Paludisphaera borealis: one gene and its partner. The protein of the gene in region 1 interacts with the protein of each later gene in a pairwise test. Links are inferred from orthologs where the notes say so. Each region holds a gene or a part of one and is shown in the gene's direction. Other genes may lie near its edges. The genes, in order: rplI and lon.

What was found.
Region 2: the proteins of rplI (region 1) and lon interact in binary tests that used the Escherichia coli proteins (3 or more experiments, as listed by UniProt). The link is inferred for Paludisphaera borealis from one-to-one orthologs.

What each region holds. Positions count from the first base shown.
Region 1 is NZ_CP019082.1:3,001,637-3,017,014, reverse strand. What follows is about bases 96-3,084. They hold rplI (50S ribosomal protein L9), read left to right. Parts: upstream 96-1,266; coding sequence 1,267-1,902; downstream 1,903-3,084. Other genes in these bases: dnaB (replicative DNA helicase), read left to right, coding at 2,194-3,084; ssb (single-stranded DNA-binding protein), read left to right, coding at 406-948; rpsF (30S ribosomal protein S6), read left to right, coding at 96-246. Also shown: more of rpsF, read left to right, coding at 1-95; more of dnaB, read left to right, coding at 3,085-3,633; BSF38_RS11675 (hypothetical protein), read left to right, coding at 4,505-5,176; metG (methionine--tRNA ligase subunit beta), read left to right, coding at 5,339-5,674; BSF38_RS11665 (hypothetical protein), read left to right, coding at 5,718-7,313; BSF38_RS11660 (alpha/beta hydrolase), read left to right, coding at 7,331-8,086; BSF38_RS11655 (carboxylate-amine ligase), read right to left, coding at 8,076-9,215; DNA repair protein RecN, read left to right, coding at 9,666-11,363; BSF38_RS11645 (tetratricopeptide repeat protein), read left to right, coding at 11,456-12,994; BSF38_RS11640 (hypothetical protein), read left to right, coding at 13,198-15,378.
Region 2 is NZ_CP019082.1:6,037,908-6,053,480, reverse strand. The notes cover bases 8,012-11,195. They hold lon (endopeptidase La), read left to right. Parts: upstream 8,012-8,398; coding sequence 8,399-10,993; downstream 10,994-11,195. Other genes in these bases: BSF38_RS23395 (sugar ABC transporter ATP-binding protein), read left to right, coding at 11,095-11,195; BSF38_RS31485 (metalloprotease), read left to right, coding at 8,012-8,178. In the rest of the region: lpxK (tetraacyldisaccharide 4'-kinase), read right to left, coding at 1-205; BSF38_RS23430 (Mpo1-like protein), read left to right, coding at 381-704; BSF38_RS23425 (TolC family protein), read left to right, coding at 1,284-3,737; BSF38_RS23420 (aldo/keto reductase), read left to right, coding at 3,966-5,213; BSF38_RS23415 (sugar ABC transporter substrate-binding protein), read left to right, coding at 5,331-6,302; dapF (diaminopimelate epimerase), read right to left, coding at 6,310-7,149; more of BSF38_RS31485, read left to right, coding at 7,381-8,011; more of BSF38_RS23395, read left to right, coding at 11,196-12,591; BSF38_RS23390 (ABC transporter permease), read left to right, coding at 12,626-13,585; BSF38_RS23385 (lysophospholipid acyltransferase family protein), read left to right, coding at 13,690-14,355; BSF38_RS23380 (DUF2752 domain-containing protein), read left to right, coding at 14,461-14,982; BSF38_RS23375 (hypothetical protein), read left to right, coding at 15,008-15,573.

The sequences.
Region 1 (15,378 bases):
GAGGGCCACAAGAAGGGGACGTACCTCCTGACCTACTTCCGGACCGACGGCTCGAAGCTCCACGACATCGTCGCCGACTGCCACCTGAGCGACGTCATCCTCCGCGAGCTGATCCTCAAGGTTCACCCCAAGCTCGAAGAGAACCTGGTCAACCAGGCCATGAGCTCGAACCCCAACGTCGACAGCGAAAACGGCTCGGAAGACGAACTCGACGAGCGTCCCCGCCGCCGCCGCCGCGACGACTGACCACGAGCCGTTCGGCGCCGTCCGCTCAATCCGTTCAATCGATCCCGCCGCTTTCCGCATCGCCTGAAAGACCTTGTAATCTAGGGAACAACCGTTTACCTTTATGGTAGTTTTTTCGGGCGCGGAAACCGGGCTTGAAATCGAAGGGGGAGCGAGACGATGCCGGACTTGAATCGGGTGCAACTGATGGGTCGTCTCACGTTCGACCCCGAACTGCGGCGCATCCCCAGCGGAACGGCCGTGACGGAGTTGCGGATGGCGGTCAATCGGTCGTGGCAGGGCCGCGACGGCGACCGCCGCGAGGAAGTCCTTTACATCGACGTCACGGCCTGGGACCGCCAGGCCGAGACCTGCTGTCAGATCCTTCGCAAGGGGAGCCTGATCTTCGTCGAGGGCTCGCTCAAGATGGATCAGTGGGACGACAAGACGACCGGCGAGAAGCGCTCGAAGATGCGTGTTCAGGCCGATCGCGTCCAGTTCCTCGACAGCCGGCGCGACGGCGGCGGCGGTGGATCCGGCGGCGGCATGGGCGACGACGAGTACGGCGCTCCGCCGATGCAAGAGCCCGCCCCGAGGCGAGCGGCCCCTCAGCGCGCGGCCGAGTCCCGAGGCCAGGCCAGGGACGACTTCCCCAGGGCGTCGGCCCCCAGCCGAGCGGCCGTCGAGCCCGATCACGGCAACGACGACGACATCCCGTTCTGATCTCCCCCGCGAAACCGGGGGCGAGGACCCAAAATCGGTCGGGCGCACAAACGTCCCGCTTGGAGAATTCGGCCCGATCGGTTCCAATCGATGCCTTGATCGTCACGACGGCGACCGCGCCGGCTCGGTCGACGTTCTGACTCAGTAAAGAAATAACCCGGCGGTGGGCCGGGTGTTCGATGTCCACGACTACCTCGAGCGTTCAGCTCGGCTTTTTCAGGTTCGTTCTTGGCTTGGCGCGGCTTTTTGAGGATGGGGTGGGAAGCGAACGCACCTCACGCCCGGCGCTGGCCTTCACGATCGAAAGTGATTATTGACATGGCGAAGACGACCCAACCCAAAACCTCCAAAGCCAAGTCCGGAACCTCGGGTAAAGCCGGCTCGGGCGCCGGACAGTCGGCCAAGGGCAAGATCGCGCCGGTGGGGCCTCCCCGCCAGCCCGGCGTCGAACGCCGCCGCGACCACCCGCTTCGCGCCAAGAACGGCCAGTTGAGCGTGCTCTTGACGCACGACGTCCCCCACGTCGGCCGTCCGGGAGAACTCGTCAAGGTCAAGCCCGGCTTCGCGCGGAACTACCTGCTGCCCCAGGGGCTGGCCACGTTCGCGACGCCCCACAACCTGCGGATCGTCGAGAAGCACCGCCAGCGGCTCCGCGAGCTTGAAGAGGCCCGCCGCGCCGACCTGCTCAACCTGGCCGCCCAGATCGCCCAGCGGTCGCTGACCATCGAAGCCAACGCCAACGAGGAAGGGCATCTCTACGGCTCGGTCAACGCCGACCAGATCGCCGCCACCCTCCACGGCGAAGGTTTCCCGATCACGACCGAGAACATTCGCATCGAAGGTCCGCTCAAGGATCTGGGCCTCTACAACATCAAGGTCCACCTGGGTCAGGACATCGACACCGAGGTCAAGCTCTGGGTTGTGCCGACGCACACCGACGAAGCCCCGGTCTGACCGACCCGCGGCTTTCGTTCGACGTCTCCGCGATCGATCCATCGAGGCGCCAGGGTTCCAGTCTCGGAACCCTGGCGCCTCGGATCGTTGACGGACGCGCCCCGCGTCGCCCCCCCCCCCGCAAAGTCGCGCCGTCCGACGCGACCCACTCCACGGCGGCCGATCGTTCCGATTTTCTGCGATGCCGAGGATCGGAGAAGCCGATACAATCGTACAGTCGGGTGGGCTCCGCACGACGCGTACGTCCTTCGCCCGAAACGATTCCTCGGCTTTTGTGGAGCGCTTTCGCTCATGTCGTCCGGACAGGGATACGGAAACGGAACACCCAGGGATGGCAACGGCGGTAACGGCTCGCACGGCAAGTCCGACGGGTCTGGCGGCTTGGGAGATCGTCTGCCGCCGCAGAACCTCGACGCCGAGCGCGGCGTGTTGGGCGCGATTTTGCTCGACAACGACGTGCTCCACGACGTGATCGCGATCCTGTCGATCGACGACTTCTATCGCGATGCGCATCAGGTCGTCTATCGCGCCGTCCGTGACATGTACGACGAGGGCAAGGCGGTCGACGCGGTGACGCTGGCCGACGAGCTGGTCCTTCGCGGTCAGTACAAGCAGATCGGCGGCGACGACCTGCTGGCCGAGATCGCCAACTGCGTCCCCCACGCCGCCAACGCCCGCTACCACGCCGACATCGTCCGCCAGAAGTCGGTCAGCCGGCAGTTGATCCAGACGTCGACCGACCTGATCCGCGACGGCTACTCGAACCTTTTCACGTCGCAGCAGCTCCTCGAAACGGCCGAGCAGAAGATCTTCGCCATCCGCGAAGACCAGATCAAGGGCGAGCTTCACGAGCTGAAGATCGTCCTCGAACAGGCCATGACGCGGATCTCGACGCGGGCGGAAGAGAAGCACCCGGTCTCCGGCGTCTCGTCGGGCTTCATCGACCTGGACGACGTGACCAACGGCTTCCATTCCGACCAGCTCATCATCCTGGCGGCCCGGCCTAGTATGGGTAAGACCGCGCTGGCGCTGAACATCTGCGACCACGCGGCGATCAACACGAAGGTCTCGACGCTCCTGGTCAGCCTCGAAATGGGCCGGCTCGAGATCGGCGAGCGGCTCCTCTGCGCCCGGTCGCGGGTCGACGGTCACAAGCTGCGGACCGGCCGCGGGCTCGACTATCGCGAGCTGAACAAGCTCGGCAAGGCGTTCGGCGAGATGCAGTCGTCGCCGATCTTCATCGACGACACGCCCGCTCGCAACATGCTCGAAATCATGGCCATGGCGCGGCGGCTGAAGCTCCGCCAGGACATCGGCCTGATCGTCATCGACTACATCCAGCTCATCGACGCCGAGGAGCAACGCGACAGCCGCCAGGAGCAGATCGCCAAGATCAGCCGACGCCTCAAGACCCTGGCCCGCGAATTGCGCATCCCGGTCATCGCGCTGTCTCAGCTCAACCGAGCCGTCGAGAACCGTGAAGACCGCCGCCCGCGCATGGCCGACCTTCGCGAGTCGGGCGCCATCGAGCAGGACGCCGACATCGTGCTGCTGCTCCACCGCCCCGAATACTACGACCCCAACGACCAGCCGGGCATCGCCGAGGTGATCGTCGCCAAGAACCGAAGCGGCCCCACCGGCACGGTCAAGATGACGTTCGTCAAGAACCTCACGCGGTTCGAGAACGTCGCCTCCATCGCCGAGCCGATCGACGAAGGCCGGCCGTTCTGAGCCGACGAAGTCGTCGTGCGCCGTGGCGTCCCGGAGCCTTGTCGTGGAGCAAATCCTCGACCGGCGTTCGGTCGCCCTTCGGCGGCCAGGAGTCGTCGCGATCGAGCCGTTTCGGGCGGAGCAGTGGCTCCTCAAAGACGTAAAAGGTGCGCGCCGCGCGGAACCGCGTGAACGGCACCGCGGCCGAGGTCGCCCACTCGCACGAGGCTTTCGGGGACGGCCTGGATCGCTTCGTAAGCCCTCGATCGAGGCTGCCAGGTAGGCGAATTCGTCGCTGCCCCCCCGATCAATCGCCGGCGGGTCACAGACGACGTGGCCGCTGGACATGAACGCGATCGGATCGAAGAACAGCACCCAAAGAGTCGTCACCGTCGCGACGAACAGTCCCCGCGCGGCCAACGGCCGATCGGCCGGCACATCGCCGATCGCACGGCGTCCCACTTCGAGATCCGAACCGCTCTCGACACCAGGCTGGTCTTCGCTCGGCCGCGCCGGCTCCAACCGCGCGGCTCTCTCGCTCACGCCACACCGAGCCACCTCCTCTTCCATCCTCGGGCAGGGCGAGAGCCGCGTGACGCGCGATCCGCTCGCGGGACCGCAGAGAGGCGATCGATCGGGTCTGGGGGGGGGACGTTGCGGGCATGCATCGGTCTGCCGTCGTCGTGTGTGGGAGACTCAACGAAATGATTCGTTTGAGCATCATCGCGTTGATCTTCATGAATCAACGCAGACGGCGATGTTTCAGGCGGTATGTTGGGCCTCTGTGTGCTGGGCACCAAGCACGCTCCTGGCTCTTCCAGTAACTAAGTCTCAAAGAAAAGAAGGTGAATGGATGATCAAATCATTGATTTGTGCCGTTCGAGTTCAATCGGTGAAGGTGCTCTTGGCTGCGAGCCTCGTCGCCGGCACGTCGCTGCTTTCCGGGACCGCCAAGGCAGACTTCACCAACCTTAGCACGGGCGCCAGCCTGACCGGCAACATCGACAACAACTGGACCGTCGTTTTCCCGGGGCAGACCAACAATCAGCTCGAGACCATAGCTCCGGGCTTTCCGTCGCCTCCGTGGTTGTCCGACGCCCCCAGCGACGCCTCGCACTGGCTCGTTCCCGTTCAGTACGGTCAGTACAACGCTCCTCCGTCGAGCGGGAGTCCGATCGACTATGTCTACACCACGAGCTTCACGTTGAACGCCGACCAGCTCGCCTCGGCGTCGTTGAGCGGCCAATGGGCGTCGGACAATAACACCGTCTCGATCAAATTGAACGGTGGTGCAAGCCTTGGCTCCAACAGTGCCGCGAATTCGTACACGACGTGGAGCAGCCTGACGACCACCACGACGGGCTTCGTCCTCGGCCTCAACACCTTGGAGTTCCACGTCGCCAACCTGCCTAGCGGGGGCAACAATCCGACCGGCTTCCGGTTCGAGGGTGGCGTCACCTCCGCCGCGGTGCCCGAACCCGCCTCGCTCGTCATGAGCGCTGTGAGCACGCTGATGCTCGGCGGCCTCTCCTGGAAGCGCCGGCTCGCCCGCCGCGCCGTCTGATCAACCAGGTCCGATGAATAACGTCCCAAGGGCCGTTCGCCAAGGCGAGCGGCCTTTTTTGTTGCGCGTTTCGCCTTGGCTTTCCGACCCGGTCGGGGCAGAATCATGAGGACCGTCCGAGACCGTTTTCCGAAGATCGAAGTGTGTGACCGAGGGCAGTGGATGATGGCCGACCCCATTTCGTATGACGATTTCGCCAAGCTCGAACTCCGGGTGGCCAAGGTGCTGGAGGCGCGGCCTCATCCCAACGCCGACAAGCTGTTGCTGCTTCAGGTCGACCTCGGCGACGAGCAGAAGCAGATCGTGGCCGGCGTCCGCCAGCATTACACGCCCGAGCAGCTCGTCGGCAAGAACATCGTGATCGTCAACAACCTGGCGCCGGCCATGCTCCGGGGCGAGACCTCCAACGGCATGCTGCTGGCGGCCACCTCCGGCGAGAAGGTGATCCTGCTCACCGTCGACGATCCCGAGTGCGTCGTGGGCGCCCGGATCAAGTAACTTTCCGGACGTCGCGGTCGGCGAACCACGAGGCGCACGTCCCTTGAGAAGAGACCTCGGCGATTTCCAGACGCCGCCGGAGCTCGCGGCCGCCCTGGTCCGAAGGATGGGGCCGATCGGCTCTCGCTGGCCGCGCGTGCTCGAACCGACGTGCGGCCGCGGGGCGTTTCTCGAAGCCGTGCTGTCGGCCCCCGACCCGCCGAGGGAAGTCGTGGGGGTCGAGATCCAGGCATCGCACGGAGCCGAAGCCCGCGCGCGACTCGCCGACCGTCCGGCGATTCATCGAGCGTCGATCCTTCACGCCGACCTCTTCGAACTCGACCTCCGCGTCGATCTGCCCTGGATCGAGCACGGGCCGTTGCTGGTCGTGGGCAATCCCCCCTGGATCACCAGCGCCGAGCTGGGAAGGCTCGGCAGCGACAACCTGCCGCCGAAGCGCAACGTCAAGGGCCTCTCCGGGCTCGACGCCCGCACCGGCGCGGCGAACTTCGACCTCGGCGAAGCCGTCTGGCTCAAGCTGATCGACGAGCTGGCCGACCAGACCCCGACGATCGCGCTCTTGTGCAAGACCTCGGTCGCCCGCGCGGTGCTCCAGCACCTCCATCGGACCGGGCGGCGCGTGGCCGACGCCGAGCTGATCGAGATCGACGCCCGGCGGTGGTTCAGCGCCTCTGTCGGCGCCTGCTTCCTGAAGCTCTCCCTAGGGGTCGGCGAAACGACGGGCCGGGTCGCCGTCTTCGACGCGATCGAAGCGACTCGACCGCGACGGACGATGGGCTCGCTCCAGAGCGTCTTCGCATCGGATCTCGACGCCCTGGAGGCCCTCGATTTCGCCTTCGGGCGCTCGCTCCTCTGCTGGCGGCAGGGGGTCAAGCACGACGCGGCCCCTGTCATGGAGCTGATCGGAACCGCTGACGGGACGTTCCGGAACGGGCTGGGGGAGGAACCGCTCGTCGAGCCGTCGTTCCTCTATCCGCTCGTCAAAGGCGCCGATCTCATCCACCCGGCTCGCGAGCGGCCGCGACGCGCCTTGATCGTCACCCAGGAGAAGCTCGGCGCGGAGACCCGCGACCTCGCCGACCGCGCGCCCCGGCTCTGGGCCTACCTGCAAGCCCGCGCGGCCTGGTTCGACAAGCGGCGGTCGTCGATCTATAAGGCGGCTCCGCCGTTCGCCCTGTTCGGAATCGGTCCTTACACGTTCGCCCCGTACAAGGCGGCCGTCGCGGGCCTGCACCGGCCGTCTCGGTTTCGGGCGGTCGGACCGGTCGACGGCAGGCCGACGGTTTTCGACGACACCTGCTATATTTTGCCTTGCCAGTCGGCCCTCGAAGCGGCCGTACTGACGGCGGCGTGCAACGACCCGATCACGCGAGAGGTCCTCCGCGCCCTGACGTTCGCCGACGCCAAGCGACCGGTGACGAAGGCCGTGCTCCAGACGATCGACCTCGGCGGCGTCCTCGAACGCACCGACGCCTCGGCCCTCGTCGACCGCGTCGACGAGGTACTCCGCGACGACCTCGGCCTTGAGGGCGAAACAGGCGACGCGATCAAAGCGGAGGTCGAGCGGCTGATCTCGTTGCTTTCGCTGGCCGACGGCGGGAAACTAGGGCGAACCGCGTCCCCGGATCGCCCGGCCTGACTTCAAGAGGAGCCGCGATGGCCTTCGCCACGATCAACTACCACAGCCATTCCCTGCAAAAGGCGTCGTCGTTCAACATCGTGTTTCCAGACGATCCGGCGGTTCCCCGCCCCTGGTCGGTGTTCTACCTGCTGCACGGGCTGTCGGACGACCACACGATCTGGACGCGCCGGACGAGCATCGAACGGTACGTCGAGGGTCTGCCGCTGGTGGTGGTGATGCCCAACGGCGACCGGGGCTGGTATACAAACGCCATCGATGGGTATAAGTATGAAGACGACATCGTTAAGGATGTCGTCGGCCTGGTCGACCGGACGTTCCCTGTCAAGGCCGAGCGAGCCGGCCGGGCGATTGGCGGGCTCTCGATGGGGGGCTTCGGCGCGGTCAAGCTCGGGCTCAAGCACCATGAGACGTTCGCCAGCGTCAACTCTCACTCCGGGGCTATCGGCTTCCTTCGCGGCGACTTGAAGAAGAACAAGGAGCTGAGCCCTGAGTTCCCGCGAATCTTCGGCGAGAAACCGGCCGGCGGCCCGGAAGACCCGTTCGCGATCGTCGAGCAGATCGACCACGGCCGGATTCCGGCGATGCGGATCGACTGCGGCGTCGACGACTTCCTGATCGAACAGAATCGCGACTTCCACAAATTCCTCGAAGAACGCCACGTCGCGCACGAGTACCAGGAATTCCCCGGCAACCACAACTGGGCGTACTGGGACGAGCACGTTCAGCAAGCGATCGCGTTCCACGTCCGCAACCTGAAGCTCAAGTCTTGAGGTTCACTTCGGATTCGATCTTCTCGCCGGCCAGGAAGCGGGCGACGTCGGTCAGGCGGCCGGTCTGTTCAAAGACCTCGATCTGGCGGGTCGCTCCGTCGGGGCGTTCGGCCATCACCCGCACGTAGTCGAGCCAGCGCCCACATCCGAGCTTCTCGGCGGTCTCTCTCAGGCCGACGATCATCCGCTGGATCTCGTCGCGCACCGACTCGTTTCGGCCTGACGCCGGGTCGACGAGCACGGCGTCGAGGCCGTGGCGCGCCGCCCGCCAGCGATTTTGACGGATCATCAGCCGGCCGAACTCGTCGAGCTCGGCTGGTTCGTATTCCGTATCTTCGGCCGTGTGGTGGACCAGGCACTGGATGAACGCGGTGAGGCCCTGGACGGAGGGCAGGTCGGTGGGCATGTCGCAGATCCGCACCTCGACAGTGCCGTGTCGGTCGCTGGGCCGCACGTCCCACCACAGCTCCTTGGTCGTCTTGATGCAGCCGACCGCCGCCAGCCGCTCGGCCAACTTGACGAACGACGCCCAGTCGCGGAGGAACGGGGGCTGGCCGCCAGTGGGAGCGGTGCCCATCACGTCGAGCCGATACGAGTACAGCCCCGTCGGGCGTCCGCACCAGAACGGGCTGTTGGCCGAGAGGGCCAGGAGCGTCGGAAGGTAATGGGCGACACGGGTGCAGGTTCGCGCCGCGGTGTCGCCGTCTTTGACCCCGACATGGACGTGCAGCCCGAACGTCATCTGGCGAAGAAGGGTGTCTTTGAATTGATCGGCGAGCTCGTGGTAGCGGACGTCAGGCGAGATCGGCTGGTCCAGCCAGTGGGCGAACGGATGCGCGCCCCCCCAGGCGAGCCGCGCGCCGTTCCGAGCCGCCCGCTCGGCGGTCACCGCGAGCTTGCCGGCGAGGTCGCGACCGACCTCGTCGACGTTGCGGCAGATCCCCGTGTTCACCTCCACGCAGCAGAGGTAAAGCTCGCGCTTGATCGACTCTCGCAACTCGTCGGGAATCTCGCTCAGGATCTCGTTCGCTACGGGCGCGAGGTCGAACGACTCCTGGTCGACGAGCTGAAGCTCCAGCTCCACTCCAAGCGTCGGCCAGGTGCTGCCCCGGAACGGCTCAACGGTCATCGGTGGTTCCTCGGTGCGCGGTGAGGTGCGAGGCCGCCCAACTCCGGGCGAAGTGCGAATGACTTCAATGCAAATTCGGTGCCGGGTCGCGGACCCACCGCGAACCGTGATGCGGCGAGTCGCTGAGCCCGCGGGCCGTCACTCATTGAGGATTCGATCCATCAACCTTCGGAAAACTCGCCGTCGCTACGGATCGAACCGGACATGGGCAGACGACGCAGTACAAGTTGTATTTCGTCAACATGTTGCGGCTCATCGGCAAAACGAGTTCCGGTGGTGGGGCAGGGCGCTGTACGGTGTTCACAGCACCCCAACTGGCAAGATCCGACCAGCCGGTGGGTGATTTTGTTAGAGGACATCTGGACACGTGTCCGGTGCCAGGCACAATGGTGACGTCAGCGATTGCGGTTCATCCATACACCGCCCGTGCCGGGTTCGGAGGCCCAGAACGTGCTACGCGAACTGTCCGTACAGAACCTGGCGACGATCGAGGACATCCAGATTGAGTTGGAAGCGGGCTTCTGCGCCTGGAGCGGCGAGACCGGGGCGGGGAAGAGCCTCTTGCTGACGGCTCTCGGCCTGGTGCTCGGCGGCAAGGCCTCGGCCGACCTCGTGCGCGCCGGCAAGCCCGAGGCGCGGGCGTCGGCCGTCTTCGAGATCGAGCACGAGGCGCTCCAGGTCGAGATCGAGGAGCTATTGGGCGCGGCGCTCGAGGACGGCGCGGTCATCATCAACCGGCGAGTCTCGGCCCAGGGGCGGAGCACCGCCCAGGTCAACGGCATGCCGGTCACGATCGCCACCCTTCAGAAGCTCGGCGACCGGCTCATCGACGTCCACGGCCAGTACGAGAACCGGGCGCTCGTCGATCCCGATCGCCAGCGCGCGCTCCTCGACGCCTTCGGCGGCCTGGACCCGCTGGCCCTGGCCTATGCGACGGCCCGCCGGGCTCATGACGATCTGAGGCGAACCCGTCAGGCCCTCATCGACGCCTCCCAGGCGCGCCAACGCGAGCGGACCCTGCTCGAATTCGAGCGTGACGAGCTGGCCGCCGCCGACCCCAAGGCCGGCGAGTACGACGAGCTGGTCCACGAGTCGCACATTCTGGGCAACGCCGGTGCCCTCCGCGCGGCAGCGACCGAGGGCCACGACCTGCTGTATGAGGCCGACAATTCGGCTCAAGAGATCCTCAAGCGCGTGGCCCGAACGCTCGAACCCCTCGCCCGCAACATCCCCGAGCTGGCCGACGCCGCCTCGACCCTCGACCGGCTCGCCGGCGAGACCCGCGAGGTCGCCTACGCGCTCCGCGACCTCGGGCGCAACTGGGACGACGATCCCGAGCGTCTGGAAGACCTCGAAACCCGCCTGGCGCTCTATCGTAAGCTGGCCAATCGGTTTCACTGCCTGCCGGACGAGCTGGCCGCGCGGAAGGCCGAGATCGACGCCAAGCTCGCGGCGATCGACCGCGACGAGACCGACCTGAAAGCCCTCGATGGCCCGCTCGCGGACGCCTGGGCAGGCGTCAAGCGCTCCGCCGCCGCGCTGTCGGAAGGGCGCCGCAAGACGGCCAAGGATTTCGGCAAAGCCATCCAGTCGCGGCTCAAGCCGCTGGGCATGGAGCGCGCCAAGCTGAGCGTCGAGATCGAGACCCGCGACCTCGGCGACGATCCCACTTCCGCGACGCCACCGGAATCGGGCGCCGACAAGATCGAGATGGTCTTCCTGGCCAATCCCGGCGAGGTCCCGCAGCCGCTCCGCAAGATCGCGTCGGGGGGCGAACTGTCGCGGGTGACGCTCGCCGCCAAGTCGGTGCTCGCCGCCGTCGATCGGGTTCCGACCCTGGTTTTCGACGAGATTGACACCGGCGTCGGCGGCCGGCTGGGCGCGGCCCTCGGCAAGACGCTCGCCGAGCTGGCGCGGCATCACCAGGTCGTCTGCGTGACCCACCTGCCGCAGATGGCCAGCTACGCCCGCAAGCAGTGGGTCATCCGCAAGCAGACCGATCGCGGACGCACCCGCACGACCATCGCCCCGCTCGAAGAACCAGAACGCGTCGCCGAGCTCGCCGCCATGCTCCGCGGCGACTCCGCCGCCGAGGGAACCCGCCGCGAAGCCCTCGCCATGCTCCGCGAGGCGCAGGCGGCCTGTTGAATTCTTGCCCTTCGCGCGATCCGGGTTTCGGGATATCTAGGGCGATTCCGGGTAGGTGGAACGAGTCGCAACGTCACGGAAGGCGGACGACGATGGCAATCTCGGCATCGGGTTCTCTGGTGGATGCGGATGCGCCCGCTCAGGCCGGGCGGAAACAATCGAGCCGAGACGCCCACGCGGCCGCCAAGGCGTTTCTCCAGACCGGCGACCTGCGCCGGGCTGAGGACGCCTACTGCTCGATTCTCGTGCGCGATCCCGAAGACGCCCAGGCGTGGTATCTGCTGGCCTGGGTCTGCCAGTCGAGCAAGCGGCTTGACGAGGCGGTCGACCACTACCGGCAGTCGCTGCGGTTCGATTCCGACAATCCGCCCGCCTGGAACAACCTCGCCGCGGCGCTCCAGCAGCTCGACCAGCCCGAGGAGGCCGAGCGCTGCTGCCGCGAGGCCCTGCGGATCGAGCCCGCCTACGCCGACGCCCACAACAATCTGGGCAACACGCTCCACAACCGGGGCCGTTACTCCGAGGCCTTGGCCTGCTACGAGCGGGCGCTGGAGCTTGAGCCGAACCGCGACGACATCCACCACAATTTGGGCAACACGCACCGGGCCGAAGGGCGGCTGGCCGAATCGCTGGCGTGCTACGAAAGCGCGCTGCGGCTGTCTCCCGAGCACGCCCGGGTGAACTTCAGCCGGGCCATGCTGTACCTGCAATCGGGCGACTTGCGCCGGGGGTTCGCCGAGGTCCGCTGGCAGTACAAGTGCGAGGGGGCGATCGAGCCGTTCTTCTCGGGGCCGTGCTGGGACGGCTCGCCGCTCGACGGCCGGACGATCCTGCTGCACGATCACCAGGGCATGGGCGACATGCTCCAGTTCATCCGCTACGCGCCGAAGGTCGCCGCGCGGGGCGGCCGGGTGGTGGTGGCCTGTTCGAGACCGCTGGCCCGGATTCTCAAGACCTGCTCCGGCGTGGCCGACACGTTCTTCCGGTTCAACGAGACGCCCGCCTACGACTCGCAGCGCGTCTTGATGAGTCTGCCGGACCTGTTCGGCACGACGCTCGACACGATCCCCGCCACCGTCCCGTACCTCGCGGCCGACCCGGCCGACGTCGCGCGTCGGGGCGAGGAACTCGGCGGCGATAGCGGCTTCAAGATCGGCATCGCCTGGCAGGGGAATCCGGGCCACAACAAGGATCGCGAGCGGTCGTTCCCGCTCGATTTGTATGAAGGTCTGTCGCGGGTCCCCGGCGTGCGGCTCTACAGCCTTCAGAAGGGGGTTGGGGCCGAGCAGCTCGGCGGCCTGAACGGGCGGTTCGACGTGACCGACCTGGGCTCGGGGACGTCGGACTTCCTCGACACGGCGGCGTTGATCGCGAATCTCGACCTGGTGATCGCCCCCGACACGGCGCTCGCCCATCTGGCGGGGGCGTTGGGCGCGCCGGTGTGGGTCGCCTTGCCGTACGCTCCCGACTGGCGGTGGATGCTCGGTCGCGAGGACAGCCCGTGGTATCCGTCGATGAGGCTGTTCCGCCAGCCGAAGTGGGGCGATTGGAGCACGGTCTTCGAGCGGATGCGCGAAGCGGCGTCGGAGCGGCCGGCGGCGGCCTGGCCATCGTCGGGTCGGGGCGCTTGATGTCGTCGGGCAACGTGTTGGCGCGGGGAGGCTCCCGCCATACGATGAAGAGTGAACTGGCCGCTGGATGAGGGCGTTTGCCATCTCCGCGGCTCGAGCCTCTCGATGGGGAGGCCGTACTCGATCATCCGGCAAGGGAATCCTCGGACGGACAAGCGTCGACGGCTCCCTTCCGCGTCCCGGACCCTTACAAGGACCGCCCCGTGCGACTACACCCGCTTGGCTCGTCCGGCTCCCCCCCTCGACTCGCCGCGATTCTCTCGACCGCCGCCCTCGTCGGGCTTGCCTGGCAGACCGTCGCACCGGCGCAGACGACTTCCGCCTCCGCGCCGGCTCCGGCCGCGGCCCCCGAAAAAGCCGCCAAGCCCGCGCCGGCGCCCGGCCCGGTGGATACGTCGCCGCTGGGGCGTTACGTCGCCCGCGAGGGGCTCGTGCTCTACCTGGAGTTCGCCGGACTCGACGTTCACGCCGACGCCTGGAAGAAGACGGCGGCGTACCGGATGCTGACGTCGACCCCGCTGGGCCCCATGCTCGAAGACGTCGCGGGACAGGTTTTCGATCGGATTCTGGAATCCGCGCCCAATCGCAAGCTCACCGGCGCCGAGCTGGTCACGATCCTCACTCAGATCACCCGCCGTGGTTGGGTGCTGGCCCTGAACAGCGACTCCAAGGCGGCGCGGCAGCTTCGCGGCACGCTGGTCTTGCGGGGGGCGGCCGTCAAGGAGAACAAGCCGTTGTTCGCTCGGCTGATGGGCTCGTTCATGGGGGCGGAAGCCAAGCCGAAGATCGAGCGCAAGGGGGGGCGGGTGATGGTGGTCATCCCGCCCGACGCCGGCGCCCCGGCCGATTCGGGCTGGGTCTGGTGGCCCGAGAAGGACGACCTGGTCGTCGGCTTCTTCCAGACGAGCGACACGGTCGTCCCGTCGATCCTCGACGGCAAGATTCCGAGCGCCGTCGAGCATCCTCTCGTCGTGGAACTGAAGAAGAAGGACGGCGGATTCACGCCGGTTCTGACGGCCTTCATCGATCCCGCGGGCTGCCCGCCAGGTGGAGCCAACCCGCTGATTCAGCAGATCGCCAAGCTCGACTCCCAGGCGAAGGTCAAGCGGATCGACTACCGCTGGGGGTTCGAGGACGAGAGCCTGATGGGCGTCGCCCGGCTGGTCGCGCCGAAGCCGCGCCAGGGCGCTCTGGCGTTTTTCGACAAGCCGGCGGCCGATCCCAAGAAGATCCTTCCCGTCCCCGACGGCGTCGAGTATTTCGCCAGCCTCTCCCTGAAGCCGGAGCAGATCAACGAGCTGTTCTCGGACTCGCTCGGAGGAGGGCCGGCGAAGGCGAAGCTGGATGATTTCATCGAGAGCCTTCGGAGCCACAGCCGCACCGATCTCCAGAAGGATTTCCTGGGACAACTGGGCCCCCGGATGATGGTCTACATGGCGCCTGGCGGCGCGTCGGCCGTCGTCGACGAGGCTCCCGCCGCGGCTCGGCCGGGCGCCGCGCCCGCGCCGAGGGAGGGCGACGCCGGGGCCGGCGGCATGGACCCGTCGGCGCTCCTCAAGCAGTTCAGCTCGCGCCTCCCCAAGCCGGTGCTCGTTGCCGAGGTGACCGATCCCGTCCGGTTCGGCAAGGCGCTCGACGCCGTGATGGTCGAGGTCAACCGCGCCCTCAAGGCTCAGGCCTCCGAACAAGCCGCCGAGGCCGCGAAGGCCGTGGCCGCCGCCGAAGCCGCCCGCGGGCCTGGTGCCGCCCCCCCGCCTGAACGCAAGGGACGGCGACGCGACAACGAGCCCCCCGCCCCCGAGTTCCGCATGATCCCCGGCGCGACGGCGGAATCGACGAAAATTTACATGTTCGTCGTCCCCACCTCGTCGCCGACGAAGATGTTCCCCCCCGGCGTCAAGCCGACGATCCGTCTCGAAGGCAAGCACGTCGCGTTCTCGACCTCCCCCGAGGCGGCGCGGGTGGCGATCGAATCGCTGCACCGCAAGTCGTGGGCGCCGGCGCCCGACCTTGAGCGGAGTCTGAGCAAGATCTCGGAGAACACGATCTTGCTCCTCTACGGCGACTCCCGGGAGACGACTCCCACCATCCTGGCGAGCCTCCCCGGGACGTTGCAGACGATCGTCAACACGGCGATCGCCGCCGGCGCGAAAGCCGACAACGGGATGCAGATGCAGACCGGCCTCGGCGGTCCTGGAGGCCCCGGCGGTCCTGGAGGCCCCGGCAGCCAGGGATCGAACTCCCAGGCGGCCATGATGAGCATGATGCGCGGCCCCGGCGGTCCTGGAGGTCCTGGAGGACGGCCGGGCGGACCTGGCTTCCCCGGTTCGCCGGGGTTCGGCGGGAATTCTCAGCAAGCTCCTGGGGCGACCGAAGCCAGCATG
Region 2 (15,573 bases), 3.0 Mb from region 1 along the record:
GCGTGACGTTGCCCACGGAGATCACCGGGACGCTCGCGCGATAGATCGTCTTCAGGCCGCGGTCGAAGGCCGCGTTGCGAACGGCCACGGCCGCCCGATAGCCGACCGAGCCGAGCCCGAGCCCGAATCGGCCGAGACACGCGACAGGGCCTTTCGTCTCGCCTCGCACCAGCCTGAGAAACGCATCGGGATCGATCCTGATCACGCGGTCGACTTTCTCTTGAGAACGCCCCGCAGCGCCGCGGGCTTGTCCCGGAACCGTCGCGCGGGGGAGTGCTTTCCAGCGACGGTCGCCGGCGGGTATGCTGGGAGAAGGCTAACCGCGCCTGATGGAAAGCGTCAAGACGCCCCGCCGTTTCGTCGTCGCAAGGTCCGCATTGATGATCTACCCCCCCGAGCCGCCGCACCCCCTCGTCGACCACTGGATGAGGCGACACCCCAGCGCGGTCAGCTTCGTCCTACACATGTTCGGCATCCCCCCCACCATCCTGGGCGTCTTGCTGTTCGCGGTCTACGCGTTTCTCCTGTCGTTTCCCGTGTTCGTCCTGGCCCTCTCGCTGTTTCTGGGCGGCTACGCGCTCCAGTTCGCCGGCCACTATCTCGAAGGGACCGACCCGGGCGAGGTCATCTACTTCAAACGCCTGTTCGGCGTCCCCTACGTCGAGTTTCCCGCGGGAACAAGCTCCCCTGGCGAGGACCTGTGAAGCGTCGGCTTCGATCGAACCCGGAGAGTTCATCGGCTTCATCGCTCGACAATGCGGGAAAGGCTCGCCCCTCGGCGTCCCTTTAGTACGTGGCGGCCGGGAATACGGCTTCGCTTCGACGGCTCGGCGCGTCCAGTCGGTCGGGGCGAGGCGGGGATTCCGGTCGACTGATGAGCGGACCGACCTGCGATTCGCGGAGGGCTTCGAGCATGCCTTCGCTTTTGCACTAGGACCGATTCAGAATAATCCGTAAGATCCGCCTCATCGTTTCAAGTCGCAGATCACGAACATCCGATACAGTCCGATAGGCCGATCCATTACTCATCATGAGTAAGGTCGCTCGGCTCCTTTCGATGTTTGTTTGTTCACAACTTGTTTTCGGCACGAAGGGTCGGTCGACGCATCTCTTCTGGACGTCCTCGTGGGCGTCGAGAGGGTCGCGACCGGAGCGGCCCGAATGCGACCGCGGCAGTCGAGTCGTGGGCGGTAGACTCCGTGAGCCAAGCCAAGGATGGCGCGGCGTGTTCCCACGCCTTGAGTTACGCGTCACATGGCGATCTTAGTCAAGGACGGCTGGCCATGCGATTGACTTTACGCACGAACCGATGGACTCATGTGGCTGTATTGGCGGCCTGGGTGAGCTCGTCCGGTTGCCAGAGGCTTCCCTACATTGATCAATCCAAGTCGGTTCCTCACGACAATATGGGGAAGATGGCCCTGGAGGACAAGGAAGTCAAACAGGCCGACTTCTTGACGAACAGCTTGCCTCTCCAACTCCCGAAGGTCGCGAAGCCTCGCACGACCAACGATCCGGAAGCGGAAGAGATCTGGCCGATGACGTTGCAGGAGGCGATCCGGATCGGCCTCGACAACTCGGAAGTCGTCCGGGTGATCCCGTTCGGCGCCCAGGGTATTCCGATCGGCGGCTTCGAGCCGTCGCCGTTGAACAACGGGGCCGGCGGCGGCATCGCCGGAGCGCTCGGCGCCGGGACGCTGCAATCGGTCTACGACCCGGCGATCCAGGAAACCCAGATCGCCCAGGCGCTCAGCGTGTTCGACACGGCGTTCACGACCAATCTCGCGTGGGGCAAGAACACGCAGCCGTTCAACAACGCCATCCAGGGCGGTTCGCTCAGCTTCGCCGGACCGAAGACGCCGATCGTCTCGATTCAGGACACGGCCCAGTTCCAGACCGGTCTGTCGAAGCGGACGGCCACCGGCGCCCAGATCGGCATCGTCCACAACGTGAACTGGCTCTATCAGAACAGCACGTTCCTGGTGACGCCGTCGGTCTACACGACCAACCTCCAGATGACGCTCAATCAGCCCTTGATGGGTAGTGCGCCCATGCCGGGCCAGGCGGCCGGTCCTCCGGTCGGCCTCGAAGCCAACCGGGCTCCGATCGTCATCGCGCGGCTCAACGCCGACGCCGCGGTCTGGCGGTTCAAGGCTGAGATCATGTCTCAGGTGCGGTCGATCGAACAACAGTACTGGAGTCTCGCTCAGCAGCACGTCCAGCTCTGGAGTGCGGAGCGGGCCGTCGAGCTGGCCCGCGAGATCGTCAATCGCGAGCAAGCCGAGCTGGTCGTCGGCAAGGGGACGGTGGCCGACGTCGCCGAAGCCCAGCAGCGGCTGGAGCAGTTCAACCTCGACCTCGTGACCCGCACGTCGGACGTGATCACCACCGAGCGTCAGTTGCGGAACATCCTGGGGCTTCCCCCCTCGGACAACCGCCGGATCATCCCGGTCACGCCGCCGACCGAGGCGCGTCTCGAGCCCGACTGGGAGTCGAGCCTCGCCCAGATGGTCACCTTTCAGCCCGACATCGTCCAGCAGCAGTTGCTGGTCCGCGTCGCCGAGCTTCAGCTCCTGATCGCACGAAACCAACTGCTCCCCCAGTTGAACCTGAGCGTGCTCTACCAGCTCAACGGTCTGGGACAGCAGCTCGACTCGGCCGAGGCCATCATGACCGGGGCGACCCTCAAGGCGCTCGAACCGGTGGTCGCCGCCAAGCAACGTGCGGCCGGCGTGCAGGCCCAAGCCGGCGATTACAACAACTTCCGGACCTGGCAGGTCGGCTTCTCGTTCCAGATGCCGCTCGGCATGCGGGGACCGCTGGCCAACAGCCGCCAGGCTCAGTACATCCTCCTGCGGCAGCGGGCCTATCTTCAGCAGGTCGTCCACCAGACCATGCACTCGCTGGCCCGGTTCTTCCTGGAAGTCGACGCGAACTACAAGCAGTTCAAGACCGCCTCGCGACTCCGGGCCGCGGCGGCCGAACGCCTCGCCGCTCAGCGAGCCTACTACGAGGAAGGTCGAATCACGATCGACCGCTTCCTGGACGCCGTCAGCCAGTACGCCCAGGCGGTCGCGCAGGAGGCTCAGTTCAAGACGACCTACAACATCTCGATCGTGGCTCTTGAAGAAGCCAAGGGGACGTTGCTCGCCTACAACAACATCGCCGTCGCCGAAGGCCCGCACCCGCGGAAGGCCTACGTTCAGGCTCGCGACATTCAGAACGGTCACAAGCAGCTCCCGATCAAGCCCGACGGCCCGATGTATCCCGAACGCGAGACGGGACCGCTAACCCCCAACCCGGTCAATCCGGTGACGCCGCCGGGCACCGACCCGGGCAACACGGTGCCCCCGATGCCCGCTCCGATCGGACCGCTGGGACCGCCGCCGACGCCGCTGCCTCCCTTCCGTCCGGCCGGCGAGCCCCCGATCCTCTCGCAGACGCCGGGCCAGGCGGCCCCGACCGTCGCCGACAAGCCCCGGATCGACGCCGCGACGATGCCGACGAGTGGAGCCGCCGCGCCGGTCAACAACCAGCCGCCCGTGGGCGGAGCGCTCCCGACGTCGCCCCCCTCGGCGGCGCCGGAAGCCGTGTCACCCTCTCCGGCTCCGGCCCCAGCGGCCGTCCCGACCTCGTTCGCTCAACCGCCTTCGACGGCGGCCGAACCGGCCCACGCGGTCGACGAGCTGCCGACCCTGCCCGAGGCCATCGATCTGCCTCCACTGCCGCCCGGCTGACCCGCCGAGGCGATCACGACTCTCACTACCGGCCGATGCGTCCAAACGACGCATCGGCCTTCTTTTTTCGAAGGCTGCAAGAACAGTGTTGACCAGTTGTCAAACATATCGGCAAAATGATCCGGCGCTCCTGGTCCGAATTCCATCGCGACTCGCCGGGAAATCGCCACGCGACTTCGTCTTCCGGGCGATCCCGATCCGCTGGATTCACAAATCGAGGAATCCGTCATGACTTGTCCATCGCAGGCTCATCGTGGAAACTCCGGCGATCGACGGACGTTCCTGAAGACGGCCGTGGCCGCCGGTTCGGCCGGCGCGCTCGCCGCGGCCGAGTCGGTCACGCCCGCCTTCGCCCAGGCGGCCCAGGCGGAGCAATCCACCGTTCCCACGGCGACGCTCGGCAAGACGGGACGCAAGGTCAGCATCCTCGGGATGGGCACAAGCTGGAAGCTCTCGCCGAGCTTCGTCCAGGCCGCCCTGTTCTCGGGCGTCCGCTACATCGACACGTCCGAGAGCTACGAGAACACCGTGTCGGAGAAGGTCCTCGGCGACGTCCTCGACCGGACCAAGATGCGCAAGGACGTCTACCTCGTCACCAAGAACGCCGCCTACCGCAAGGGGATGGGGGCAAGCGCCCTGCAGACCCTCGAAAGCCGGCTCGACGCCAGCCTGGAGCGGCTGAAGACCGATTACGTCGACAGCTACTACCTGCACGGGGTCGCCGGCGATCAGATCGCGATCTTGCGCGATCCGGACGTCAAGAAGGCGTTCGAGGAGCTGAAGCGGAAGGGGAAGATCCTCTTCTGCGGCCTGAGCTGCCACGACGCCCGCCTGCCCGAGATCCTCGACGCGGCGGCCGAGGCCGGCTGGATGGATCAGGTGATGTTCAAGTACAACTTCCGCGACGTCGGCGGCAAGGATCGCCACGACGACCTCCAGCGCGCGATCGACAAGGCGGCGAAGGCCAACCTCGGGCTGGTCGCCATGAAGACCCAGGGGGGCTCGGTCAACTTCCCCGACAAGATGGCCAAGCTCCAGGAGAAAGGCTTCAAGAAGGAAGTCGCCGCAATCAAGACGGTCTGGATGGACGACCGGATCCAGGTCGCCGTCAGCGAGATGACGAACCGGAGCGATCTCCGCGAAAACGTCGCCGCGACCCGCGACCAGAAGCTCTCCGCGCGTGACGTCCAACTGCTCGAAGAGTACCGCCAGACGACGGCCCACCTCTACTGCCACGGCTGCGGCCACCTCTGCGAGACGGCCGCCAAGGGCGTGCCGGTGGCCACCGTGCTGCGTTATCTTCGCTATTACGAGGTCTACGGCAAGCGGCAGGAAGCCCGGGCGCTCTACCAGGCGCTTCCTCCCGTCGCCCGCAATCTCGCCGCCGCGGACCTCACGGCCGCCGCCCTGGCCTGCCCCCACGGGTTGCCGGTCGCCGACCTGATCCAGCGCGCCGACCGCCGCCTCAGGGTCTGATCCGGTCCGTCCGGATCGACCTCTCGAACGCCACAGGAATCGGACGGGCCGCCTCCCCCGGTTGCCGGTTCCTCCGCATGAGCCCGAGGCGCGACGAACAGCATCGGAACGGTCGTCATGCCCGTGATCAGGTTCTTTGCCATTTCCTGCGTGTCGATCGTCGTCGCCCTCGGGGCCTTGGGCTGTGGGGGCGATTCCGAGAACATCCCTGATTCTCCGGCCTCGGCGCGGGGCGGCGGCAAGATCGGCGCGGTGCTGCCGACGTTCAGCCATCCCTTTTTTCTGGCTCAGAAGAAAGGGATGGAAGACAAAGCCAAGGAGTTGGGCCTGGAGATCGACGTCCGCGACGGCCAGGACGACGACGCCAAGCAGATCGGTCAGGTTGAAACCCTGATCAACCTCGGCTGCCGCGCCCTTATCCTTTGCCCTCGCGACGAAGACGCCCTCGTGCCGGCGGTCGAGGCGGCCAACCGCGCGAAGATCCCGATCATCGCCCTCAACCGGCGGATCAACGGCGGCGAGGTCCTCAGCTACGTCGGGGCCGACGACGCCGAAGGGGGCGTCCTTCAGGGCGAGGAGCTGGTCAAGCTGCTCGGCCCCAAGGGAGGCAAGATCCTCTATCTTGAAGGCACCGAAGGATCGAGCCCCCAGCGCAAGCGGAGTGAAGGGCTGCTCGCGGTCCTTCAAAAACATCCCGAGATCACGATCGCCGACCGCCGGTTCGCGGGATTTCAGGAAGACAAGGCCAAGAGCGTCATGACCGACCTGGTGCGCCGGTTCCGCCCGGGGGACGTCCAGGCCGTCGTGGCCCAGTCCGACGAGATGGCCTTGCCGGCCGCGGAAGTCGCCCAGGCCGAGGGCTGGAAGGACGTCGTCGTCCTCGGCTTCGACGGCTGCAAGTCGGCCTTCGACGCCGTCCGGAACGGCAGACTCCAATCGACGGTGCTACAAGACCCGGCGGAACAAGGCGCCAAGGCCGTCGAGACCCTGGCGAACTTCCTCAAGGGCCAGAAGGTTCCCGCGGAGAACATCACGCCGCTGCGGTTGATCACCAAGAGCGACGTCGACAAGCACCAGCCCGCGTACTGAATGTTCGTCAACCGGCGGGCCATTCGCCCGAGAAGACCTCGGTAGCCGGGCCGGTCATGAACACCGACTCAGACGGCTCCGGCCATTCGAGCTGGAGGTCGCCACCGGGCAGGTGGGCGAGAATCCGCCGCGAGGTCCGCCCGGTCAGTACGCCGGCGACGCACACGGCGCAGGCTCCCGTGCCGCAGGCGAGCGTGATCCCCGAGCCCCGTTCCCAGGTGCGCATCCGGACCTCTTCAGGGCCGAAGACGTCGACGACGTGGAGGTTCACTCGACGCGGAAACATCGGGTGGTTCTCGATAAGCGGTCCGAGACGCTCAAGGGGGAACGCCGCGCTGTCTTCCACGAAAATGATCGCGTGCGGATTGCCCATGGAGACGGCGGTGACGGCGAAGGTCTGGCCGTCGACCTGGAGCGGAGCGTCGATCGGCGGATCGCCGGGCAAGAGCGTCGGGATCTCGGCGGCTCGCAGAATCGGGGTGCCCATGTCGACCCGGACGAGTTTCGCCTCGCCCTGATCGATCTTCAGATCGAGCGAGAGGACGCCGCGCCCGGTCTCGACGGTCACGCGCTCCTTACGAGCGATCCCATGATCATGGAGATACTTGGCGACGCAACGGACGCCGTTGCCGCACATCTCCCCTTCCGAGCCGTCCGCGTTGAACATCCGCATCCGGGCGTCGGCCTGTCGGCTGGGCATGATCAGGATCAGGCCGTCGGAGCCGACTCCAAAATGCCGGTCGCTGATCGTCCGGGCCAGCAACGAAGGGTCGGAAGGTTCCGGCTGATGAAACGTCTCGATGTAGACGTAATCGTTGCCGAGACCGTGCATCTTGGTGAATTTCATGGCTCGTCGGTCGCCGCGCGAGTAGAGAAGAAGGCCGTAGCGGAGTGAGAACGCGCCGGACTCAAGGAATGTCGAGATCCGTTGGCCGACTGGGCGGTCGACACGTTAACATGGTAGTCCAAACCAAGCCCTGGTGTAAACGTCCGGCGAAGCAGCGCGACCGCCGACTTTCCCGGCGGCTCGAATTCGAGTGCGGGCGGCAAGCCCCATGATTGGGAACGCGAGGATTTGATGCTCGGTACGTCGACGACTCCCTACGACCTGAGATTCCGCCTGCTGGGCATTCCCGTCCGCGTTCATCCCATGTTCTGGCTCGTCTCGGCGATCCTCGGCTGGCAAGACCAGCATTTCGAGCGGGTCGTGCTCTGGGTAGGCTGCGTGTTCCTCTCCATTCTGGTGCACGAGTTCGGCCACGGCCTGACGTCCAAGCACTTTCGCGACGCCCCCTGGATTCTCCTCTACAGCATGGGGGGGCTCTGCTACTCCGAGCGACAGGGAACCAAGGGGCAACGACTCGCCGTGATCCTGGCGGGCCCGGGCGCGGGTTTCCTCCTCTTCCTGGTCACCCTGGTCGTCTGGACGATTTTGCTCGGGATTTCGCCGCGCGAACATTTAGCCCTCATCCTCTTCCTCATCGTCGGCGTCAAACCCGATCCCGTGGCCCTCTTGAACGCCTTTGGGAAGTTCGGTCTGGGCGAGACCGGCATGATGTTCTGGGCCTATTACTTCCTCATCCGCATCAACTTGCTGTGGACGTTCGTCAACTTGTTGCCGATCTGGCCGCTCGACGGCGGCCAGGCGAGCCAGATCATCTCCTCCGTCGTCGACCCGAGAAACGGCGTCCGGCGCAATCACATCCTCTCGTTGGTGACCGCCGGAATCCTGGCCGTGATCGCGGGGGTTCGGACCTCGGACCTGTTCCTGACCTTCTTCTTTGGGATGTTCGCCTACCTGAATTTCCAGGTCCTCCAGTCGATGCACGACGCCCGGTCGCTGGGCGTCGGCGACGACGACTGGTGGCGGCGTTGACCGAGACCGAGGTACTTAGTCGACGAGGTGTCTCAATCCGCCATCTATTTCGTATGGTGTTCCACGGAATCAGACCAGGCGTCAAGACGGCAGGTCGGGGGGTCCCCTCTTTCTTTTGCCGGCCTCATGCCTGAAAATCACTTGGGCCTTTCCACGAGTGGATTCCCAACAAGGGATGAGGCCCTTCGGCCAATAGAGCGCGAGAGCAGAACGAACATACATGCGCCCACGCATCAAGAAGTCACAGGCATCGCGAGGGAAGCAGTCGGACGAAGCGGAAGCGAAGGTCGGCGACGCCCCTCGGAAGGGGGCGGGCTCGCGACGAGTTCGCGCGGCGAGCGATCACGAAGCGGCCCCCGTCCTCCACGCCAACCGGTTGCCTCTCTTGCCGTTGCGTTCCGATCTCGTCTTTCCTCAGACGGTCGTTCCGTTAGTGATCAACCGTGCCAGCGGGATTCGGCTGGTGGACGACGTGCTGGTCGGCGAGCGCCTCGTCGGTCTGGCCAGTCAGCTTCACCCGGAGATCGACGACCCCGGCGTCAACGACCTGTTCCCGACGATCTGTGTGGGAACCGTGCTCAAGATGCTCAAGTTCCCGGACGGTTCCACACGCATCGTCTGTCAGGGGCAAACGCGCGCCAAACTCGTCCGCGTCGTTCAGACCGAGCCGTATTTGATCGGTGAAGTCGAGCCCCTCGAAGAGGTGGAAGAGGAAGGTGTCGAGCTCGACGCCCTGGTGCATCACGTCAATCGACTCTTCCAGCGGATGGTCGACCAGAGTCAGCAGATTCCCGAAGAGCTTCAGGTCGCCGCGATGAACACCCGCGAGCCCGGCCGGCTCGCCGACCTGCTGGCGTCAAGCTTGCCGTTCTCGATCGAGGAACGGCAAACCCTGCTCGGCGAGGTGAACGTTCGCATTCGCCTGGAGCGGCTCGGCCAGTATCTGTCGCGCCAGCTTGCAGTCCTCGAACTTTCCACGAGGATTCAGGAGCAAGTGGGCTCCGAACTTTCCAAGGCCCAGCGCGACCACTTCCTCCGCCAGCAGATCAAGGCGATTCAGGAAGAGCTCGGCGAAGGGGAAGGCGAGAACCCCGAAGTCGCCGAGCTGTGGGAGCGGATCAAGGCCGCCAATCCGCCGGAAGAAGTCCAGCGCGAGGCGGAGCGAGAGCTTGAGCGTCTGGTCGGAATGCACCCGAGTTCGGCCGAATATTCGATCGTCCGAACCTACCTCGACTGGCTGGCGATCCTGCCCTGGGCCGTCGCGAGCCGCGACCGGCTCGACCTTCGGCGGGCGCGGAAGGTGCTCGACACCGACCATTACGATCTCGAGAAAATCAAGGAACGCATCCTCGAGTACCTGGCCGTTCGCAAACTCAAAAAGGATATGAAGGGCCCGATCCTCTGCTTCTCCGGCCCTCCCGGCACCGGCAAGACCTCGCTCGGCAAGAGCATCGCCAAGGCGCTCGGGCGCGAATTCATCCGGATCAGTCTGGGAGGCGTCCACGACGAGGCCGAGATTCGCGGACACAGGCGGACGTACGTCGCGGCCATGCCCGGGCGGATCATCCAGGGGCTGCGCAAGGCCGGCACGAACAACCCCGTGTTCATGCTCGACGAGGTCGACAAGCTCGGCGCCGACTTCCGGGGCGATCCGTCGGCCGCGCTCCTCGAAGTGCTCGATCCCGAGCAGAATTCCAGCTTCCGCGATCATTATCTGGACGTGGACTTCGATCTTTCGAAGGTCATGTTCATCGCCACGGCGAACATGCTCGAAACGATTCCCTCGCCGCTCCTGGACCGGATGGAGGTGCTTCATCTGCCGGGGTACAGCGAGGAAGAGAAGACGCTGATCGCGCAGAAATACATCATCCCCAAGCAACTCGAAGCCCATGGGCTAGTCGCCGACGATCTCGAGGTGACCGATCAGGCGGTCAGGAAGGTGATCGCCGATTACACGCGTGAAGCCGGTCTCCGGAACCTGGAGCGGGAAATCGCGGCCCTCTGCCGCAAGGTCGCCCGCCGCCGGGCCGAGGGCAAGCGCCGATCGGTGACCATCGGCCCCACGCAGGTCGCCGAGCTTCTGGGGCCGTCGCGCTTCTTCCGTGAGCTGGTCGATCGGACGGGTGTTCCCGGCGTCGCCACCGGCCTGGCCTGGACGCCGACCGGCGGCGAGATCCTGTTCATCGAGGCGACCGGCATGGCGGGCAAAGGGGGGCTGACGCTCACCGGCCTGCTCGGCGACTCGATGCGCGAGAGCGCCCAGGCTGCGATGAGTTACCTTCGCAGTCACGCCAAGCTGCTCTTGCTCGACCCCTCGCGGATCAGCAAGACCGACGTTCACATCCATGTTCCGGCCGGCGCCGTGCCGAAGGACGGCCCCTCGGCGGGGGTCGCCATCGCCTCGGCCCTGATCAGCCTCTTCCGGGATCAGCCGATCACCAATGAGCTGGCGATGACCGGTGAGGTGACGCTCACGGGGCGCGTGCTGCCCGTCGGCGGCGTCCGAGACAAGATCCTCGCGGCTCGGCGGGCCGGAATCCGGACCGTCTTGCTGCCCCGGCACAACGAAAAGGACCTGGTCGAGCTGCCGCCGGAGGTCAAGGCCGACCTGACCTTCCGACTGATCGACACCCTCGACGACGTGGTGCCGCGGTTGTTCGAGCCCCCCTCGGCCAAGCCGCGACAGAAACCGGAACCGGTCAAGCCTTCGACTGATCCGCTCGATTCGGTGAAGCGCAAGAAGGTGGCCGCGCCGAGCGACCCCAAAAGCGACCTGCCGCCCCAGAAGCCGCACCGCCGCTCACGAAGTCTCTAACGAATTCGGACAAGACTCCCGCCCCGGCCGGAAGTCGCGCCGCCATCAGGCGGTTGGCTTCCCGGCCTGATCCGATCGACTGATCCTGGCTCTGCTTTCTCATGCGATCAAATTCTTCCGACGGCTGCCGTGTTTCGCTGAACGGCCTCACGCGATCGTTCGCCGGCGCCCAGGCTCTGAAAGGCGTCGACCTCGAGTTGATCGGGGGCGAAGTCCACGCCCTCTGCGGGGAGAACGGGGCTGGAAAGAGTACGCTCATCCAGATCCTCGGCGGCGCCATCCGGCCCGACGGCGGGTCGATCTCGATCAACGGCCGTGAGGTTCGCTTTCCCAACCCCGCTGTCGCGATCGAAGCGGGGATCGCCGTCATTCACCAGGAACTCAGCCTGGTCGACGCCTTCTCGGTCGCGGAAAACCTGGCGCTCGGGAGTGAGCCGCGGATCGGACCCTGGATCGATCGCCGAGCCATCCTGCGGCTGGCTCGCGAGCGACTCGAAACGCTCGGCTTCCCACTCGACCCCGCCGCGAACGTCGCGTCCCTGTCGGTCGGCCAGCGGCAGCAGGTCGAGATCGCCAAGGCCCTGGGAGGCGAGGTGCGGGTCCTGGTCCTCGACGAGCCGACGGCCGCGCTCTCCCGCGCCGAGACCGAGCGACTCTTCGACGTCTTGAGGAGCCTCCGCGAGCGAGGGGTCGCGATCCTCTACGTTTCCCACCATCTCGAAGAGGTTTTCGAGATCTCGGATCGGATCACCGTGCTCCGCGACGGCCGGCGGATTGGAACCTGGCCGAGGTCCGAGCTTTCCCTCGATCGGGTCGTCGCCGAGATGGTCGGCGAGGCGGTGGACGTCCGCCAACGATCGGCTCGCAAAACGTCGGGCGACCCCATGCTTCGGGTCTCGGGGGCGACCGGCAAGACGCTCCGAGGCGTCGATCTGACGGTCGCGCCCGGCGAGGTCGTCGGGCTGACCGGGCTCTCCGGCGCGGGCCAAGAAGAACTGGCTTCGGCCCTCTTCGGCTCGGCCCGGCTCGCCTCAGGCGAGATCGTATGGAAAGGCCGTCCCTTCCGCCCCCGGCACCCGATCGAGGCGAGCGAACAAGGCGTCGCGATGGTGCCGTCCGACCGCCGTCGACAGGGGCTCATCCCGACGCAAGGGATCACCGAGAACGTGGCGATCGCCAGCTACCCTGCCCTGTCCCGCTGGGGATGGATCAACGGGAGACGTCGACGCGCGCTGGCCGCGCGCTGGTGCAAGACGTTCGAGGTGGCCGCGGCAAGCCTCTCGCAAAAGGTGCTCACGCTCTCGGGAGGGAATCAGCAGAAGGTTTTGCTCGCCCGCTGGGCGGCCCGCGATCCCGAGCTGTTGATCCTCAACGAGCCGACCCGAGGGATCGACGTCAAGACGCGAGAGGCGATCCACCGCTGGGTCGACGACCAAGCCGACGCCGGGCGCTGCGTCTTGCTGGTCTCGTCCGACACCCAAGAGCTGACGCGCCTGGCCGACCGCTGCGTCGTGCTGCGAGCGGGCCGCGTCGCGCGACGACTCGAACCGCCGGACTTGAGCGAGCACGCCATCGTTGCGGCCATGGTCGAGAGCTGATTCCCCTCAGCACACGCCCTCCAGGAAACCCGACATGCCCTCCCAGCTCCGCCCGTTACTCACTCGCCTTCCCCAGATCCTCCTGATCTCAGCCGCGCTCGTCTTGATGCTGCGCACCGACCGCTTCTTCACGCCGGGCACGCTGGCGAGCATCCTGACGCAGGCGAGCATCGTCGGCGTGCTGGCGATCGGCCAGACGTTCGTTTTGATCGGCGGCGGGTTCGATCTCTCGCAAGGAGCGATGCTCGCGCTGACGGCGGCCGTGGTGGCTCACCTGGCCCAGTGGACCGGCTCCGGCCCGGCCTGCATGGCGGCGGCCCTGGCCGTGGGCCTCGCGCTGGGCGCGCTCAACGGCTTCTTCGTGGCGGTGGTGCGGACCAATCCGTTCGTCACGACGCTCAGCAGCCTCCTGATTTATCGAGGGGCCGCGTTCATCGCCCTCGGCGGCCAGCCGTTCGCCAACATCCGGGTCTTCCAGGCGATCGACGCCGGTTTCAAGATCAAGATGAGGATGGGCGACACGTACTTGCCTTATCGCGGTCTGATCTTCCTTGTGGTCACCTTGCTGGCGTGGATCACACTCCGGAGAAGCGTGTTCGGGCAGCACATCTACGCCCTTGGCGGCAACGCCGAGGCCGCTCGGCTGGCGGGGGTCCGCACGGTTCGGCTGCGCGTCGCCACGTTCGCCCTCAGCGGCCTGGCGACGGGCGTCGCGACGGTCCTCTACCTCTCCTGGGTGCGGGTCTCGAAGGCCGACACGGGGACCGGCTTCGAGTTCGATTCGATCGCGGCGTGCGTGGTCGGCGGCGTCTCGCTTCAGGGGGGCCGAGGGAGCGTGGTCGGAGCGGCGGCCGGCTGCCTGTTGCTCCAGGCGCTCCGGACCCAGATCACGATGAGCGGGTTCCCCGAGGAATACCGGACGCTCGTCACCGGCCTGGTGATCCTCACGTTCGCCGCGGCCGACGCCCTCGCCCGCCGGAGCGAGCGAGCTTGATCCCCAGATGATCTGGCAGGAAAGCCGGCTTTCGCTTAGCTTTCCGGATCGTTCGTCGGCCGTTCGGGCCGATGCGCTTCCCACGGAAGGAAGGCGAGGTTCGCATGAAGATCCGGCATCCGCTCTTGATCCAGGCCGTCGGGCATGCAGGCTCGTTCCTGATCCGTCGCCTGGGCCGAACGCTCGATTTTCACTTCCGATACGACGATCCGGTCGTCGACCCGGAGGTTGCGCGTCGGCTCGGCCAGCGGTACATCTACGCGTTCTTTCACGAGGTCATGCTGTTTCCGGCCTATTACTGGAACTGGCCGGAGATGCACATCCTCATCAGCGACCATCGCGACGGCGAGATGATCACGCAGGTGGTCAAACGACTGGGCTTCGGCGTCGTCCGAGGCTCGACGACGCGCGGCGGCACTCGCGCGCTTCGTGAGATGAGCGTGCGGATCGATCACGGCAACCTCTGCGTCACCCCCGACGGCCCGCGCGGACCGCGGCGGCACGTTCATCAGGGGATCGCCTATCTGGCGAGCCGGACCGGTCTGCCGGTGGTGGGAGCGGGGATGGCCTTTCAGAACCCCTGGCGCGCGAAGAGCTGGGACCGCTTCTGCGTCCCCCGCCCGTTCTCCAAGGCCGCCTGCGTGACGCCCGCGCCCCTCTTCGTGCCCCCCGACGCCGATCGCGAGACGCTGGAAGAATGCCGCATCGAGATCGAGCGGCGGATGCAGGCCGCCACCGTCGAGGCGGAGGAATGGGTGGAAAAGCTCTGACCAGGGCTCTTTGATCTTGCAAGAAAACCTCGTCGCCACTACTTTGCGGATGCATTTCCTGGCGATCCCATCTCGGCGGCTGGTCACTCCGGTCTTCGGCCTGCGATGCGACGACATCCCTTGAAACAACCCCCACTCAAGCAGCCGATCCGGTGTTTCCTCCTGGTACTGGCGGCCGGCCTGGGAGGCATGCTGGGCGTGGCGCGTTGTTTAGAACCTGATCCTCGCGGCTTCGGCACGCACAGGCAGCTTGGACTCGGTCCTTGCGCCTTCGCGGTGATGACGGGTCGTCCCTGTCCCTCCTGTGGAATGACCACGGCGGTCGCCCACGCGACGAGGGGCCGGCTGGATCGGGCCTGGAATTCCAATCCGGCCGGCGCGTTGCTGGCGGTCTCTTCCGTCCCTCTGATCGGCTGGTTGATTTTATGCTCATGGAAGCGGAGGCCGATCGGCTTCCGGACGGTCGAAGGGCCCCTGCTGGGGCTGCTTCTGTCGATCGTCGTGGTAAGTGCGGCGTTCTGGTTGATGCGAATTCTCGGTGGTCCGGTCTACCTGGCCCCAACCGGCGCGGCGCCGGTTCCTGGCCCGGTCCAGCTCGCCCCCGAAACAAGGAAGGAGGGGCTGTAGGATGAACCCCCGAACGATGACAAGGATGCGACGTGCCGCCGTCTTGACGACGGCCCTGGTAGGGATCATTGCGCTGACGGGTTGCGATCCGCGCCCTTTCTTTTATTTCCTCCAGCCGTTCGAGCCCACGATTCCGGCCCCTGGGCCCTCGCTCAAGGGTAAGAAGGTCGTGGTGCTGACCCACGTGACCGCGACCACGCAGGCTCACTTTCCAGGTCTCGAGCGCGACCTCGCCCGCCAGTTCACGAGCAACCTGCGGAAGGCCAAGAAGGTCACCGTCGTCGAGCCCGAGAAGGTGGCGACCTGGATCGAAGGCCATCCCCAGTGGACCGACCCCTCCGACGCCGCTCGCGACTTCGAGGCCGACTTCGTGATCTTCCTCGAAATCGAGCAGTTCCAGATCCAGGAGCCGGGCGACCTGAACGTCCTTCAGGGGAGCGCCAAGGTTCACATCCAGGCCTTCGAGCTGGCGCACCCGAAGAACAGCAAGGGCAAGGAACTCAAGGATCAACCCAAGGAGTCGTTGTCGAAGTACGACGACTACCAGGAGACGACCTTCCCGGTCCGCGGCCCCGTTCCGATGGACTCGGG